Regions from separate parts of the Streptomyces sp. NPDC043861 genome, predicted to be linked through region 3. Evidence: riboswitches for the same ligand, from Rfam matches in the RefSeq annotation. Region 3 holds a riboswitch; each other region holds the start of a gene.

Region 1 (4,872 bases), on a different contig from region 3:
CGGGCCAGACACCGTACGACCGCTTCCTGGGCAAGTGCCGCGAGCTCGTCGACCGGGGAGTCCGGTTCAGCGTGGGTGTGGTCGGCTTCGAGGAGCATCTGGAGCAGGCCCGCCGGCTACGGGCCGATCTCCCCCGGCACATCTATCTCTGGGTCAACGCGGCGGAGGGGCACGCCTACACGGACGAGGAGGCCGCCCGCTGGACGGCCCTCGATCCCCTCTTCCCGTACAGCCGCCGTCCGCACCGCTCGGCCGGGCTGCCGTGCAGGACCGGCGAGTCGGTGATCTCGGTGGACGGCGACGGAACGGTCCGGCGCTGCCACTTCGTCCGGACCGAGCTGGGCAATCTCTACGACGGCTCGTACCGGGCGGCGCTGCGGCCACGTCCCTGCCCCCTCACCGTGTGCGACTGCCACATCGGCTACGTCCATCTGGAGTCGCTGCCGCTGTACGACGTGTTCGCGGGCGGGGTCCTGGAGCGGATCCCCGCTCCTTCGCACCACCCGTAGGGCGGGCGGAGAGCTCAGAGCGGAAGCAGATCCGGGCGCTTCGGCTCCACATGATCGCCTGACGATTCGCCGCGCAGCCGACGGCCGATCCACGGTGCGAGGTATTCGCGCGCCCAGTGGATGTCGTCGCGCCGGACCTCGAGCGTGCCACGCGGCGGCAGCGGGGGCCACGGCTGGTCGGGGTCGGCGGGTACCTCCATGCCGAGCACCTGAGCGGCGCGGAGCGCCACCCGGGTGTGGCCTTCGGGCGAGAGGTGGAGCCGGTCGCCGTCCCAGGCGCGCCTGTCCTGGACGGACTTGAGCGACCACAGGTCGAGGACCGGGCAACCGTGCCGGTCCGCGATGGCACGCACATGCGCGGTGTAGGTGGCGATCTTGCCGCGCAGATGACGGAGCACGGGGACGCCCCGGGTGTCGAAGCCGGTGGTCACCAGAACGGTACCGACGACGCCGGTGAGGTCGGCGACGGCGCGTTCGAAGCGCTCGGCGACGTCGTCGGGGTCGGTGCCGGGCCGGATGATGTCGTTTCCGCCGGCGCAGAACGTCACCAGGTCGGGGGCCAGTTCCTTCGCACGGGGGACCTGTTCCTCCACGATCTGGTCGAGGAGCCTGCCGCGCACGGCGAGATTGGCATAGCGGAATGTGTGCTCCGGTACGCGGTCATCGAGGAGCACCGCGAGGCGGTCCGCCCAGCCTACGAACTGCCCCTCGGGTCCGGGGTCTCCGACGCCCTCGGTGAAACTGTCACCGACCGCCGCGTACGACCCGAATACGCCATTCATCGTTGATCTCGAATCGTCTGCCACGTCACGACATCATTCACGGCATCAAGTGACCTACGCCACCGTAGGGAGGGGTTGACGTGGCGTGACATAGACCACCAGGTCAGTTTCTCGCAAAGTGGGAATAGGGCGGCACACAGAAGTCCGCCGCCCCTCCGTCAGGAAAGGGGCGGCGGACTTCACTGACGTTACGTCAGATTCAGATCGACACGCCGTGCCCTCGCAGGTAGGCGAGCGGGTCGATGTCCGAGCCGTAGCTCGGCGTCGTGCGGATCTCGAAGTGCAGGTGCGGGCCGGTGGAGTTGCCGGTGGAACCGGACAGACCGATCTGCTCACCGCCACGCACGCTCTGGCCGGCCGAGACCGAAAGGGAGGAGAGGTGCGCGTACTGCGAGTAGGTGCCGTCGCTGTGCTGGATGACGACCTGGTTGCCGTAGGCGCCGGCCCAGCCGGCCGAGACGACGGTGCCGGGGCCGACGGACTTGACCGAGGTGCCGATGGAGGCGATGAAGTCGAGACCCGTGTGGTAGCCGCTGGACCACATGGCACCGGGCGTCCGGTAGGAGGTGCTGATGCCACCGGTGACCGGAGCGGTGTAGCCCGTGACCTTGGCCTGTGCGGCGGGGGCGGCGGCAGGAGCCGCAGCGGGAGCGGCAGCGGGGCGCTCGGCGCTGCGTGCGGCGCGCTCGGCCGGGGCGGCCTGGCGCTCCTGCTTCGCCGGAGCCGCCGCCTTGTGCTCGACGGGAGCCTTCTTCTCGGCCGGCGCCTTGCGCTCGACGGGAGCCTTCTTCTCGGCCGGGGCGGCCTTGGCCCCGATCGTGAGCTTGAGACCCGGGTGGATCAGCGACGGGTTCTCACCGACGGCCTCACGGTTGTCGGCGTACAGCTTCTTCCAGCCGCCGTTGACGTCCTGCGCCACGGCGATCTTCGACAGATAGTCACCCGCCACGACCGTGTAGGTCGTGGGGACCTTCCCCGCCTTGGGCGCCTGAGGGGCAGCCTTCTGGGCGACGGAGGTGACGGAGGCGACATGCTCGGGGCTCACGGCGGGAGCCGACTTCTCCGCGGCGTGCGCACCGGTGGCGCCGATGAGCGGGAGTGCGATGACGGCGCCACCGGTGCCGGCGGCAGCGAATCCGCGCGTGAACGGGTTGGTCCTCGGACGGCGGTGCTTACCCTTTGCGGGCATGGCGAATTCCTCTCCGGCGCCTGCGAGGTGAGCTGTCGGGTTCGGGCTGGAGATGCCCGGCCGCGTATGCATCGCGACTTCACCCCTAGCCGTCCGGAACTCCCGGCCGGCGGACTTACCTGGGTCCCCCGCTCCTGCCACACGTGGATGGGTGCGATATTCCGGACGGCGGCAGGATTGGGCGATCCGACCGGATTGCGGCGACCGTAAGCGAGCCTTGGCGGGGGTACAAGCCACCTCAATCGCCCGACATTCACCCGCGCGATACCAACACGGATTTTCCGGTGACACTCCGTGGATTACGGATCTTCGATTTCCTTATGGACAAGGGGACTTGATTCCGGCGCACGACGACAGACCGTCACGAATATGATCCCGCTCACGGTACGGCGCCCATCTCCCTTGCAACCGGGGCGCGTTATGCGAAATCACCCAATACGGACAGATGCCTCATTAGTGTCAGATTGCGCCGTTGCTCCACTCAATGGACAACTTCGCCAGATCCCCCCTCCCCCCGCACGCCCTCGAGCCCGGGCGCCACGGCGCGACTGGATCACGACGGACGGCACCCCACCCGTGGAGCGCCAGCCCCGAAAGCCCGGCACCCGGCGAGGCTCCCCCGCCCGCACGACAGGAGGGGGAGCCGGCGGCCGGACGTCCGCGGCGCGTCGAGCACGCGACCGCGTTCGGCCTCCACGATCACCTGACCGGACCAGCCCATCACATCCACACAAAGTGGAACATTATCGAGCAGATTCCGTACTCGAGGGAGCGCTCATACAGGCATAGCCGAGATGATTGCCTGAGGAATCAATGTCGTATGGTCGGAGCGCGCCATCGTCGGCGAGCAGTGCCGACCGCAGACACGGAGGAGCCCCCGTGACGCAGCTGCCACAGGTCCCGTCGACCGAACCCGAGCTCTCCGGCGTGCGCAACTTCCGGGACGTGGGCGGGCTTCCGACCGTGGACGGGCGGCAGGTGCGGTACGGACGGCTCTTCCGCAGCGGTCACCTCGCGCACGCGACCGCGAGCGATGCCGCCTTCCTCGCCTCTCTCGGGCTCCACACGATCTTCGACTTCCGCAATGCCGCCGACCACAAGCTGGAGGGCCCGGACGTCGAGCTGCCCGGGGTGCGGAACCTGAACATTCCGCTCAGCGATCCGGCCGACGGCGCCGAGTTCTGGAGGATGGTGCGCGACGGCAACATCGACCAGCTGAGGTCGATCCTCGCCGACGGCAAGGCGGCCGGCCGGATGACGGCTTCCTACCGCATGATGATCAAGACGCGGACGGCCGAGCACAGCCGGGTGCTGCATGCACTGGCGGAGGACAGTGTTCCGGCGCTGATGCACTGCGCGGCGGGCAAGGACCGCGCGGGACTGTCGATCGCGGTCTCGCTGCTCGCGGTGGGGGTCGAGCGCGATGCCGTCGAGGCCGACTATCTGAAGTCGAACGACCCGCACCGACGCTACAAGGTGCGCCGCAGCGACACTTCCCCGGCCGGGATGTCGCCGGAGGTCATGGAGCTGCTCAGCCCGCTCTTCGACGCCCGCGCCGAGTATCTGACGGCGGCGTTCGAGACCATCGAGGAGACCTGGGGCACCACCGAGCGCTATCTCTCCGACGGGCTCAAGATCTCGCCCGGGACACGTGAGCAGCTGCGCGAACGGCTGCTGGACGGCTCCGTCTGAACCCCTTCCGGCCGTCGCGCAGCATGGTCACTTGCCGCCGACGGTGAACAGCAGGTAGAGGAAGGCCGCGAACAGATGGCCCGCGACCAGGTACGCGAACAGTCGCACGATCAGCCCGATCGGGAACTTCTGCTCCTGGTGCGCGTCCCGGCTGGATGACGGCTTCTCCGGCATGACGGATCTCCTCAGCTGTGCGGATGCGCGTGCGGGTCGGGGCTCTGCAACAGGGTGTGGACGAACAACAGCTCGACCCCCTGCCGGGTGGCCGAGGTGATCCGGTGCGGCGTGAGCGAGTCGAAGTGGGCGCTGTCCCCCGGTTCGAGCTCGTGCACGCTGTCGCCGAGGCCGAGCCGCAGCCTGCCTTCCAGCACGTGCAGCCACTCCTCGCCCGGATGCACCCGTACCAGGTCTCCCTGGGTGGCGTACGGCACATGCACCCGCAGGGCCTGCATGGCGCGGCCCCTCCCGCCCGCCTTTCGGTAGGCCCAGCCGTCGGCCGCGGCGGGCCCCATCCGCCCGCCCCGGACGACCGCGTCACGCTCCGGCGGCAGCTCACCGAGCAGTTCGGCGACCGTCGTACCGTAGGCCCGGGCCAGGGCGAGCAGCATGGGCAGCGAAGGCTGCCTGTTGCCGGTCTCCAGCCGGGACAGATGGGCGGGCGAGAGACCGGCGCGCTGGGCGGCGGCCTCAAGGGTGAGAC
Region 2 (4,872 bases), on a different contig from region 3:
GCGCAGGGTGGCCGAATTCGCCCCGCGCGTGCAGGAGCTGACGGACCGGCTCATCGACGGCTTCGCGGACAGGGGGAGCGCCGACCTCATCCATGAATTCGCGTTCCCGCTCCCCATCTACGCCATCTGCGACATGCTCGGCGTCCCGCGCGAGGACCAGGACGACTTCCGGGACTGGGCCGGGATGATGATCCGTCACGGAGGGGGGCCGCGCGGGGGAGTGGCGCGCTCGGTGAAGAAGATGCGGGGCTATCTCGCCGAGCTGATCCACCGCAAGCGCGAGAACGCCGGTGACGACCTCATCTCGGGGCTCATCAAGGCCTCGGACCATGGCGAGCACCTGACCGAGAACGAGGCCGCGGCCATGGCCTTCATCCTTCTCTTCGCGGGTTTCGAGACGACGGTCAACCTCATCGGCAACGGTGTGTACGCACTGCTGCGCCACCCCGAGCAGCGCGCGCGCCTCCAGGCGTCCATCGCCGCCGGGGAGACCGCTCTGCTGGCCACCGGCGTCGAGGAACTCCTCCGCTTCGACGGGCCCGTGGAGCTCGCCACCTGGCGGTTCGCCACCGAACCGCTGACCCTCGGCGGGCAGGACATCGCGGTCGGCGACCCCGTCCTCGTCGTGCTCGCCGCGGCCGACCGGGACCCGGACAGATTCCTCGACCCGGATGTGCTCGACCTCTCCCGACGGGACAACCAGCACCTCGGGTACGGGCACGGCATCCATTACTGCCTCGGGGCACCGCTCGCCAGGCTGGAGGGGCAGACCGCACTGGCGACTCTGCTGACCCGTCTGCCCGACTTGCGACTTGCGACGGATCCTTCCGATTTGCGGTGGCGTGGGGGGCTCATTATGCGTGGATTGCGCACTCTGCCCGTTGAGTTCACACCCCAGAGTTTCTGACGCTCCATCAGAACTGTGACTTTCACGTGATCTCCGCTGCATCGACTTGTGACTCGCGTTCGAATGCGGCTACGTTCACCGTCAACTCGGGACCCTCCAGTTCCGCGTCGTCGCACGAAAGGCCACTGCATGCTCTCCGGGAACGGTCGGCACCGCCGCCCCCGTCAGGCTCCCGCCCTCATCGTCGCTGCGGGGGTGACCGGATCGGCCATCGCGATCCCGCTGCTCGGTGCGGGTTCCGCTTCGGCCGCAGACACCGCCACCTGGAACCGGGTCGCGGACTGCGAGAGCGGCGGTATGTGGAGTGCCGATCTCGGAAACGGCTACTACGGCGGATTGCAGCTCTCCCAGGCGGACTGGGAGGAATTCGGCGGTACGGCGTACGCCCCGCGCCCGGATCTCGCCAGCCGCTCGCAGCAGATCGCGGTCGCGGAGAAGGTACTCGCCGCCAAGGGCCCCTCGGCGTGGGCGAGCTGCGCCGCGATCACCGGGCTGACGACCGGCGGGGTCAAGGCCGATGTCGACCCGGGTGCGACCGCCGGCGCGACGGGCAGCACGCTCGGCTCCGAGGACGACACCGACACAGTGGACCCGCCCTCCTTCGGTGACGGCAGGGACGCCGTCACGACGGAGCCTTCGGACTCGGCCGCGCCCGAGTCGCCGCAGCCGTCCGGGGAGCCCTCCGGCGACTCCACGACGTCGCCCGAGGCCGCGGAGCCGGCCGGGGGAGTGGAGGACGAGCCGAGTGCGTCCGGGTCCACCGGCCCCGCCGAGGATGTGAGCAGCGACACCGACACGGACGCCGACGCGGACAACGGTTCCGGGAAGCATCGTGGCGCCCCGGCCCCCGAGGAGGACGAGGCGGGCAATTCGGGCAATGAGCGTGAATCAGGTCGCCACGCCTCACGAGGTGACGGATCGGCACGAGATGCCGCCGAGGCGACGGATGAGTACACCGTCCGCCCCGGTGACAACCTCTCGGCGATCGCCGACGCGAACGAGGTGCCGGGCGGCTGGCCCGCGCTCTACGAGGCGAATGAGGAGGTCGTCGGATCCGACGCCGACCTCATCCTCCCTGGCCAGAGCCTCGATCTGAACCTGGATGAGGGTCAGTTGAAGGAGTAGTTGGGGTGCTTATGTCCGCTTCTGTGCAAGTGAGACATGAGTCTCTTCCGGTCAACTGACCCCGGATGCCTGCCAAGTAGGGCCATCCCGTCCCTCACCTGCGAAAACGGACATCCGTCCTTGGTGGTTATGGGTGATTTCTCCCCGATGTTCATCTTTGAACATCGGGGAGACGTGTGTTTACGGTCTGACCGCTCGCCATCGCGGGCCCCGTCGACCGTCACGCCGAATCCTGCCGTCGGTCGGGGGGAACAGTCGTCGCGTCATGCGCCGTAGGCAGGAGCGGGGGACCCAAGGTAGGTGCCGTACCCGCCCGATGAGGGAGGGCACGGCTTGGGGTGAAGCCGCGCGCAACTCGCGCGGCCGGGCAAATCGTTCCCGAGTTCCTGACGGAACCGGGGACACCCCATCGGCCCGAACCCGACAGCTCACCTCGCAGGCGTCGGTGAGGGGATGACTCCATGCTGCTTTCCGGCAAGGGCAAGCACCGCCGTCCGACCGCGTTCCACCGCACCACCCGCGTCGCCGCACTCGCGGGCGTCACCGGTGCTGCCATCGCCGCGCCGCTCATGGCCTCCGGCACCGCGTCCGCCGCGACCGCTTCCGAGTGGGACGCCGTCGCCCAGTGCGAGTCCGGTGGCAACTGGTCCATCAACACCGGCAACGGCTACTACGGCGGTCTGCAGTTCTCGGCCTCCACCTGGGCCGCGTACGGAGGCACGGCGTTCGCCTCCACCGCCGACCAGGCCTCCAAGGCCCAGCAGATCCAGATCGCCGAGAAGGTCCTGGCCGGCCAGGGCAAGGGTGCATGGCCGCACTGCGGCGTGGGTCTGTCCAACGCCTCGTTCGACGGCGGTGCCGCCGAGGCCCCCGCCCCGAAGCCCGCCAAGCCCAAGGCCAAGGCGCCCGCCCCGAAGCGTGCCGAGGTCCCGACCACCCGCTCCGAGCGCCCCGCCGCCCCGGTCAAGAAGGGCGACGGCGAGTACAAGGTCAAGGCCGGCGACACCCTCAGCAAGATCGCTGAGGAGAAGAAGGTCAAGGGCGGCTGGGAGAAGCTCTTCGAGCTGAACAAGGAGATCATCGACGACGCCGATGTCATCCACCCCGGGCAGCTCCTCCACCTGAGCTGACCCCACCAGGCTCCGGGGCCCCCGCACAGCGGGGACTCCCCGCCCCGGAATCAGGGGACACCGTCGTCCCCAGGGGATCCCGTCGCCCGGTGGACCCGGCGGACCACCGGGCGACGCACCCCGTCCCCCAGCTCTCCCCGGCCAGGCGCGCCTTCCCGTACGTTCCCCCGCAGCCCTGCGGGGGAAGGGAGGCGCCCCCAGGCCGGGGTTTCTGTCTGTTTCATTCCCTTTTTCGTCCCACGGGGCGGGCACCGGCTGGCCGAGGCTCCGGAGCCGGTTAGGCTCATGTCGCAAGGCCAGGGCGACCCTGCGCTGACCCTGCTCCGCTTGCGTCACTCTTAGCGTCACATCCCAGAAGGAGATGCTCGTGCCGTCCATCGACGTCGTCGTAGCCCGGGAAATCCTGGACTCCCGAGGCAACCCCACGGTCGAGGTCGAGGTTGGCCTCGACGACGGCAGCACCGGCCGTGCTGCCGTTCCCTCCGGTGCCTCCACCGGTGCGTTCGAGGCCATTGAGCTCCGTGACGGAGACCAGAACCGCTACCAGGGCAAGGGCGTCGAGAAGGCCGTCCTCGCCGTCATCGAGCAGATCGGCCCGGAGCTCGTCGGTTACGACGCCACCGAGCAGCGTCTGATCGACCAGGCGATGTTCGATCTGGACGCCACCGACAACAAGGCGTCCCTCGGTGCCAACGCCATCCTCGGTGTCTCCCTGGCCGTCGCCCACGCCGCTTCCGAGGCCTCCGACCTCCCGCTCTTCCGCTACCTGGGCGGCCCGAACGCGCACCTGCTGCCGGTGCCGATGATGAACATCCTGAACGGCGGCTCGCACGCCGACTCCAACGTGGACATCCAGGAGTTCATGATCGCGCCGATCGGTGCGGAGTCCTTCTCCGAGGCGCTCCGCTGGGGCACCGAGGTGTACCACACGCTCAAGAAGGTCCTGAAGGAGCGCGGCCTGTCCACCGGCCTCGGCGACGAGGGCGGCTTCGCCCCGAACCTGGACTCCAACCGCGAGGCCCTCGACCTGATCCTCGAGGCCATCAAGCAGGCCGGTTACGCGCCGGGCAAGGACATCGCCCTCGCGCTCGACGTGGCCGCCTCCGAGTTCTACAAGGACGGCAAGTACCTCTTCGAGGGCAAGGAGCGCTCCGCCGCCGAGATGACCGAGTACTACGGGGAGCTCGTCTCCGCGTACCCGCTCGTCTCCATCGAGGACCCGCTGTTCGAGGACGACTGGGCCGGCTGGAAGGTCATCACCGACAAGCTCGGCGCCAAGGTGCAGCTGGTCGGCGACGACCTGTTCGTCACCAACCCGGAGCGTCTCGCCCGCGGTATCGAGGACGGCGCCGCCAACGCCCTGCTCGTCAAGGTCAACCAGATCGGTTCCCTGACGGAGACCCTGGACGCCGTCGAGCTGGCCCAGCGCAGTGGCTTCAAGTGCATGATGTCCCACCGCTCCGGCGAGACCGAGGACGTCACCATCGCCGACCTGGCCGTCGCCACCAACTGCGGCCAGATCAAGACCGGTGCCCCGGCCCGCTCCGAGCGCGTCGCCAAGTACAACCAGCTGCTGCGCATCGAGGAGATCCTCGACGACGCGGCGGTGTACGCGGGCCGCAGCGCGTTCCCGCGCTTCAAGGGCTGACACCCGCTTCCGTACGTCCCCGCACCCGGTCCCGTACCGTGTGCGGGGACGTACGCGCGTAA
Region 3 (4,872 bases):
CTGGACATCGACGGGATGCGGAAGCTCGATCTCGGCGAGATGTTCGAGGGGCTGCCCGTCGTCCTGGAGATCGGCTTCGGGATGGGCGAGGCGACCGCGCAGATGGCGGCCGCCAATCCCGGCACGGGCATCCTCGCCGTCGACGTGCACACCCCGGGCCAGGGCAATCTTCTCGGGCTCGCGGACCGTTCGGGTCTGACCAATGTCCGTGTGGCCAACGGTGACGCGATCATCCTGCTCCGCGAAATGCTCGTACCCGACGCGCTCGACGGACTCCGGGTCTACTTCCCGGACCCGTGGCCCAAGAAGCGCCACCACAAGCGCCGGCTGATCCAGCCGGAGTTCCTCACGCTCGCCGCGAGCCGGATGAAGCCCGGCGCGGTGCTGCACTGCGCGACCGACTGGGAGCCGTACGCCGAGCAGATGCTCGAGGTTCTCTCGGCGCACCCCGACTTCGAGAACACCCAGGAGGACGGCGGCTATGCGCCCCGGCCCGCCTTCCGTCCGCTCACCCGGTTCGAGGGCCAGGGCCTCGACAAGGGGCATGTCGTGCACGATCTGCTGTTCCGCCGCAGCGGCCGATAGCCCGTGACGCCGTCGCGCGCTGTCGGTGTCCCTCGTTAGGGTCGTCGGGTGTCCGACTGGTCCCCGCAGCAGCATCCGACAGCGCCGCATCCCGCCGTACCGGCGTGCGGCGAACAGCCGCTGTTCGACGCGGTGCCGGAGCGTGCGCGCTGGCGCTACAAACCTCGCCGCGCCTTCTGGCGCGGCAGGGCACTGCGCGCCTGGACCGTGATCACCCTGCTCGCGCTCTCGGGACTGGTCATCCTCGCGCTGGTGCGCGAACAGACCGGTACCGAGGGTCTTCTGGTGGGCCTCGGCCTGGCGCTGCTGCCCGTGCCGCTGCTGATGGCAGCGTTCCGGTGGCTGGACCGCGTCGAGCCGGGCCCCTGGCGGAATCTCCTGTTCGCCTTCGCCTGGGGGGCCTGCGCCGCCGCGCTCGTCGCGATCATCGCCAATTCGTTCGCGACCCAGTGGATAGCCACCGCAACGGCGGATCCCACCTCTGCGGACACGATCGGCGCGACCATCGTGGCGCCGCTCGTCGAGGAGAGCGCGAAGGCGGCCGCCATCCTGCTCATCTTCGTCTTCCGGAAGCGGGATTTCACCGGCGTCGTCGACGGCGTCGTCGTGGCCGGCTTCACCGCCACCGGCTTCGCCTTCACCGAGAACATCCTCTACCTCGGCAATGCGTTCGGTGAGGACCAGGAGTTCGGCCGCTCGGGCTTCGCATCCGTCACCGCGGCGACCTTCTTCGTGCGGATCGTGATGTCGCCGTTCGCGCACCCGCTCTTCACCGTGCTGACGGGCATCGGCTTCGGTCTCGCGGCGCTCACCGCCCGGCGGAGGAAGTTCCGCAGGACCGCGCTGCCGTTGCTGGGCCTCGCCCTCGCGATGGGCATGCACGCGCTGTGGAACGGCTCGGGCGTGTTCGGCCCCTGGGGGTTCTACGCCGTGTACGCGCTGTTCATGGTGCCGGCCTTCGCGCTGTTGACCTGGCTGGCGATCTGGACCCGGCAGCGGGAGCTGCGCACGGTCGAGGCACAGCTCCCCGCGTACGCGGCGGCGGGCTGGCTCTCCCCCACCGAGCCGCTCGCCCTCTCCTCGATGCGGGCGCGCACGATGGCCCGCGACATGGCGGGCCGCACGCACGGCCATGCGGCCGCACGGACGGTATCCGAGTACGAGGCCTTCGCGACCTCCCTGGCCTTCCTGCGCCACCGTGCCCACCGCGGCACCGCGGGCCCGGACTTCGTGGCACGCGAGCAGGAGCTGCTCCACCATCTCTGGCAGCGCAAGCACGTCGCGTCCCCGGCACTGGCCTACGCTGCCCAGGCGACGGGCCGGGCACGGACGCCGCCGCCCTATCTGGACTACGACGGGTACAACCCGTACCGGGCGTAGCCGGCCTGTCGGGAAGGGCCGCCCACGCGGAGCATGGGCGACCGACGACAACGCGGCGAGCGTGCGTACCGGGGCACGCACGCCCGGCAGGATTCAAACGGGAGGCCCCAGGGCCCTGCCCTTAGCAGCGGGACGTGTGCACCCGCCGGGGTCGTGCGAGGAAGCGGCGTCAGACGCTGAGGCCCTTGTCCCGCAGCCACGCCGCCGGGTCCACCCCGGCGCCGCCCGGCGTGTGCACCTCGAGGTGCAGATGCGGGCCGGTGACATTGCCCGTGGCGCCCACACGCCCGATCGTCTCGCCCGTGGCGACCTGCTGGCCTGCGCCGACGGTCATCGAGGACAGATGGCAGTACCAGACCTCGGTGCCGTCCTCCAGTTCCAGCACGATGCGGTAGCCGTACGAGCCCGACCAGCCCGCCGACTTGACGGTTCCGCCGTGCACGGCCTTGGCGGGCGTACCGGTCGGGGCCGCGAAGTCGAGGCCGGTGTGATAGCCGGAGGACCACATGGAGCCCGACTCACCGTAGGTCGACGTGAGCGTGTACGAGGACGTCGGCAGGGAGTAGCTCGCGGCGAGTTTGGCGAGCCGCTCGGCCTCGGCCTTGCGTGCCGCCTCCTCCTCCGCCTTCTTCTTCGCCTCGGCGGCCTCCGCCTCGGCTGCCGTCTGCTGCTTCGTCGCCTCCGCCGCGGCCTGCTCGGCAGCGGCCTTCTCCGCGGCGGCCTTCGCCTCGGCCTCGGCCTCGGCCTGCTGCTGCTCGGCCTGCTGGAGAATGCGTGCGCGCAGCGCCTCACCCGAGCCGCCGCCCTGCTGGGTGCCGGTTGCGGACGCCGTGTCGGCGACGGACATGGCCGTGAGCGGGGCCTCGTTCCGCTCCTCGCCCTGCTCGTCGGAGTCGTCAGAGATCAGGGAACCCACACCCGGCAGCGACTTGGCGTCCGGGAGGTTGTCCGTGATGGTGTCCGGCAGGGAGATCGAGACCGCCGGCTTGTCCTGCGCGGTGGCCATGCCACCCGCACCCACCGCAGCGATGACACCGACTCCGAGGACGGTGGAGCTACGGGCGAGTCCATTGCGCTGCTTGACGACGCGGTGCCTGCCACGGACCGGGCGGACGGTCTCCTCGGTCGGGTTCCACTCCTCCGTCCCGGCGGCCGGGGCCCACTCTGCGGTGGGGACCCACTCGGTGGTGGGCGGCTCTTGGAGGGCAGGCTCGTTGGACGCCACGGAGGCGTGCTCCTTTCCTTCCTTCTCGCCTACCGGGTTAGCTGACGGGTTCGGAGCAGGAAGGTCTCCTACGAGCACCGCGAAGTGCCCGATTCACCCCAAAAGGTGGTTCCCCGGTTCCCTTACGGGATTCGGCGCGTGCGCACGGAGCCGTCTCTTGCGACGGCTGGGACGACCGCGCTGCGTTATCGAACGTTAATAGACACGGGGGGCCTATTCCAAGCTGTTCCGGTTGATCGTTTGACGCTTCGGGTGCGAACTTTCCACCCAGAACATGAAGAAATCGGGCGAGTTGACTCCCTCTCACCCGAGACTCCGCTCCTGACTGTTCGTCAGATGTTATGCGGAGGGCTGCCCTTCGGTCACGCTCCGTCGCGGCGGCCTGAACAGGAGCACCACCGGCATCACACGACGTCGCTCAGGGCGCGGACAGCAGCGAGCCGCTCAGGGCACCACCGGCATCACACGACGCTGCTCGGGCTGCCGCGCCCCGGGTCTGCTGACGGCCAGCAGGGCCATGTCGTCCGTCGTTCCGCCGCCCGTGTGACGCCGCACGTCGTCGATGACCGAGTCCAGCAGTTCGTCGGGGCCGGGGAAGATACGGCCGCCCATTCGTACGCGCACGTCGTAGAAGGCGCCGTGGGCGTCGCGCGCCTCGGACAGTCCGTCGGTGTAGAGCAGCAGGGTCGCCCCGGGCGGGAACGGCACCTCGTCCACGACGTCCGTCCAGTGACCGAGATCGCCCATACCCAGCGGCAGCGCGTGCCTGCTGGGCTCCAGCAGGGCCAGGGAACCGTCCGCATGCAGCACGAGCGGCGGCGGATGGCCGCGGTTGACCACGCGGACCTGTCCGTTCCCGGGCGGGATCTCGGCGAGCACGGCGGTGGTGAACCCCTCGACGGCATCCAGGCCGTGGGCACCCTCTCGGGCGAGTGCCTGCTCCAGCCGCTGCGCGACCCGCTCCAGCGAGGGCTCCTGTTCCGCCGCTTCCCGGAACGCCCCGAGCAGCACGGCCACCGTCTCGACCGCGTCCAGCCCCTTCCCCCGCACGTCCCCGACCACCAGACGCACGCCGTACGGGGTGTCCTGCACGGCGAAGAGGTCACCGCCGATGAAGGCGTCCTCCTGCGCCGCCTCGTAACGGGCGGCGATGTGCAGCCCGCCGATGCGCTCTCTGGGCGTGGGGAGCACGGCCCGCTGGGCGGCCTCCGCGATCACACGTGCGGATGCCAGGCGCTGGCCGCTTCGGCGCAGGACATGGTTGATGTAGAGAGCGAGACCGGAGACCGTGAACACGGTCAGCGTCTCGGTCGTCGCCGGCACCTGGCTCAGGGTGCCGTTGTAGACGTGCAGCCCGATCACGACGGCGACGCTGGCGACGGCGGCGACCAGAGTGCCGCGCCAGGAGAAGAACGGGGCGGCGAGCAACGGTGCGGCGGCGAAGAGCGGCGATGCCCGGTACGACTCCGGGGTCACCAGATCGAAGACGACCCCGATGGCGATCACCAGCCAGGGCAGCAGCAGGACCAGCCGCCGGCCGCCGTTGCGCCGTTGCCGCCCGCCGTCGCCCTCTGTCTGCGCCACCAGTGGTCTCCTGCCCGGTCCACCCACCGCTGCGGACGGTACCGCGCCCCATCCAGGCTGGCCGGAGCCGCGCCGCGCGGCTCATCGCCGTCGGCCAA

The links. A riboswitch is a leader RNA that binds a small molecule or an ion and turns the genes downstream of it on or off. The one in region 3 is predicted to bind cyclic di-AMP.
Region 1: linked by a shared signal. The riboswitch ahead of AC068D_RS03405 (M23 family metallopeptidase) and the one ahead of AC068D_RS07595 (M23 family metallopeptidase) in region 3 are both predicted to bind cyclic di-AMP.
Region 2: linked by a shared signal. The riboswitch ahead of AC068D_RS13010 (transglycosylase family protein) and the one ahead of AC068D_RS07595 (M23 family metallopeptidase) in region 3 are both predicted to bind cyclic di-AMP.

The regions. Positions count from the first base shown of each region.
Region 1 covers NZ_JBWKDP010000001.1:817,946-822,817, reverse strand. The annotation lists gene AC068D_RS03415 (STM4011 family radical SAM protein) at 1-509, shown strand, start outside; gene AC068D_RS03410 (SGNH/GDSL hydrolase family protein) at 524-1,315, opposite strand; gene AC068D_RS03405 (M23 family metallopeptidase) at 1,491-2,480, opposite strand; cyclic di-AMP (ydaO/yuaA leader) riboswitch at 2,483-2,646, opposite strand; gene AC068D_RS03400 (tyrosine-protein phosphatase) at 3,360-4,172, shown strand; gene AC068D_RS03395 (DUF6126 family protein) at 4,200-4,346, opposite strand; gene AC068D_RS03390 (helix-turn-helix domain-containing protein) at 4,358-4,872, opposite strand, start outside.
Region 2 covers NZ_JBWKDP010000004.1:482,826-487,697, forward strand. The annotation lists gene AC068D_RS13000 (cytochrome P450 family protein) at 1-907, shown strand, start outside; gene AC068D_RS13005 (transglycosylase family protein) at 1,037-2,032, shown strand; cyclic di-AMP (ydaO/yuaA leader) riboswitch at 2,291-2,489, shown strand; gene AC068D_RS13010 (transglycosylase family protein) at 2,494-3,162, shown strand; gene eno (phosphopyruvate hydratase) at 3,524-4,810, shown strand.
Region 3 covers NZ_JBWKDP010000003.1:19,949-24,820, forward strand. The annotation lists gene trmB (tRNA (guanosine(46)-N7)-methyltransferase TrmB) at 1-585, shown strand, start outside; gene AC068D_RS07590 (PrsW family intramembrane metalloprotease) at 634-1,965, shown strand; gene AC068D_RS07595 (M23 family metallopeptidase) at 2,135-3,190, opposite strand; cyclic di-AMP (ydaO/yuaA leader) riboswitch at 3,202-3,337, opposite strand; gene AC068D_RS07600 (PP2C family protein-serine/threonine phosphatase) at 3,635-4,774, opposite strand.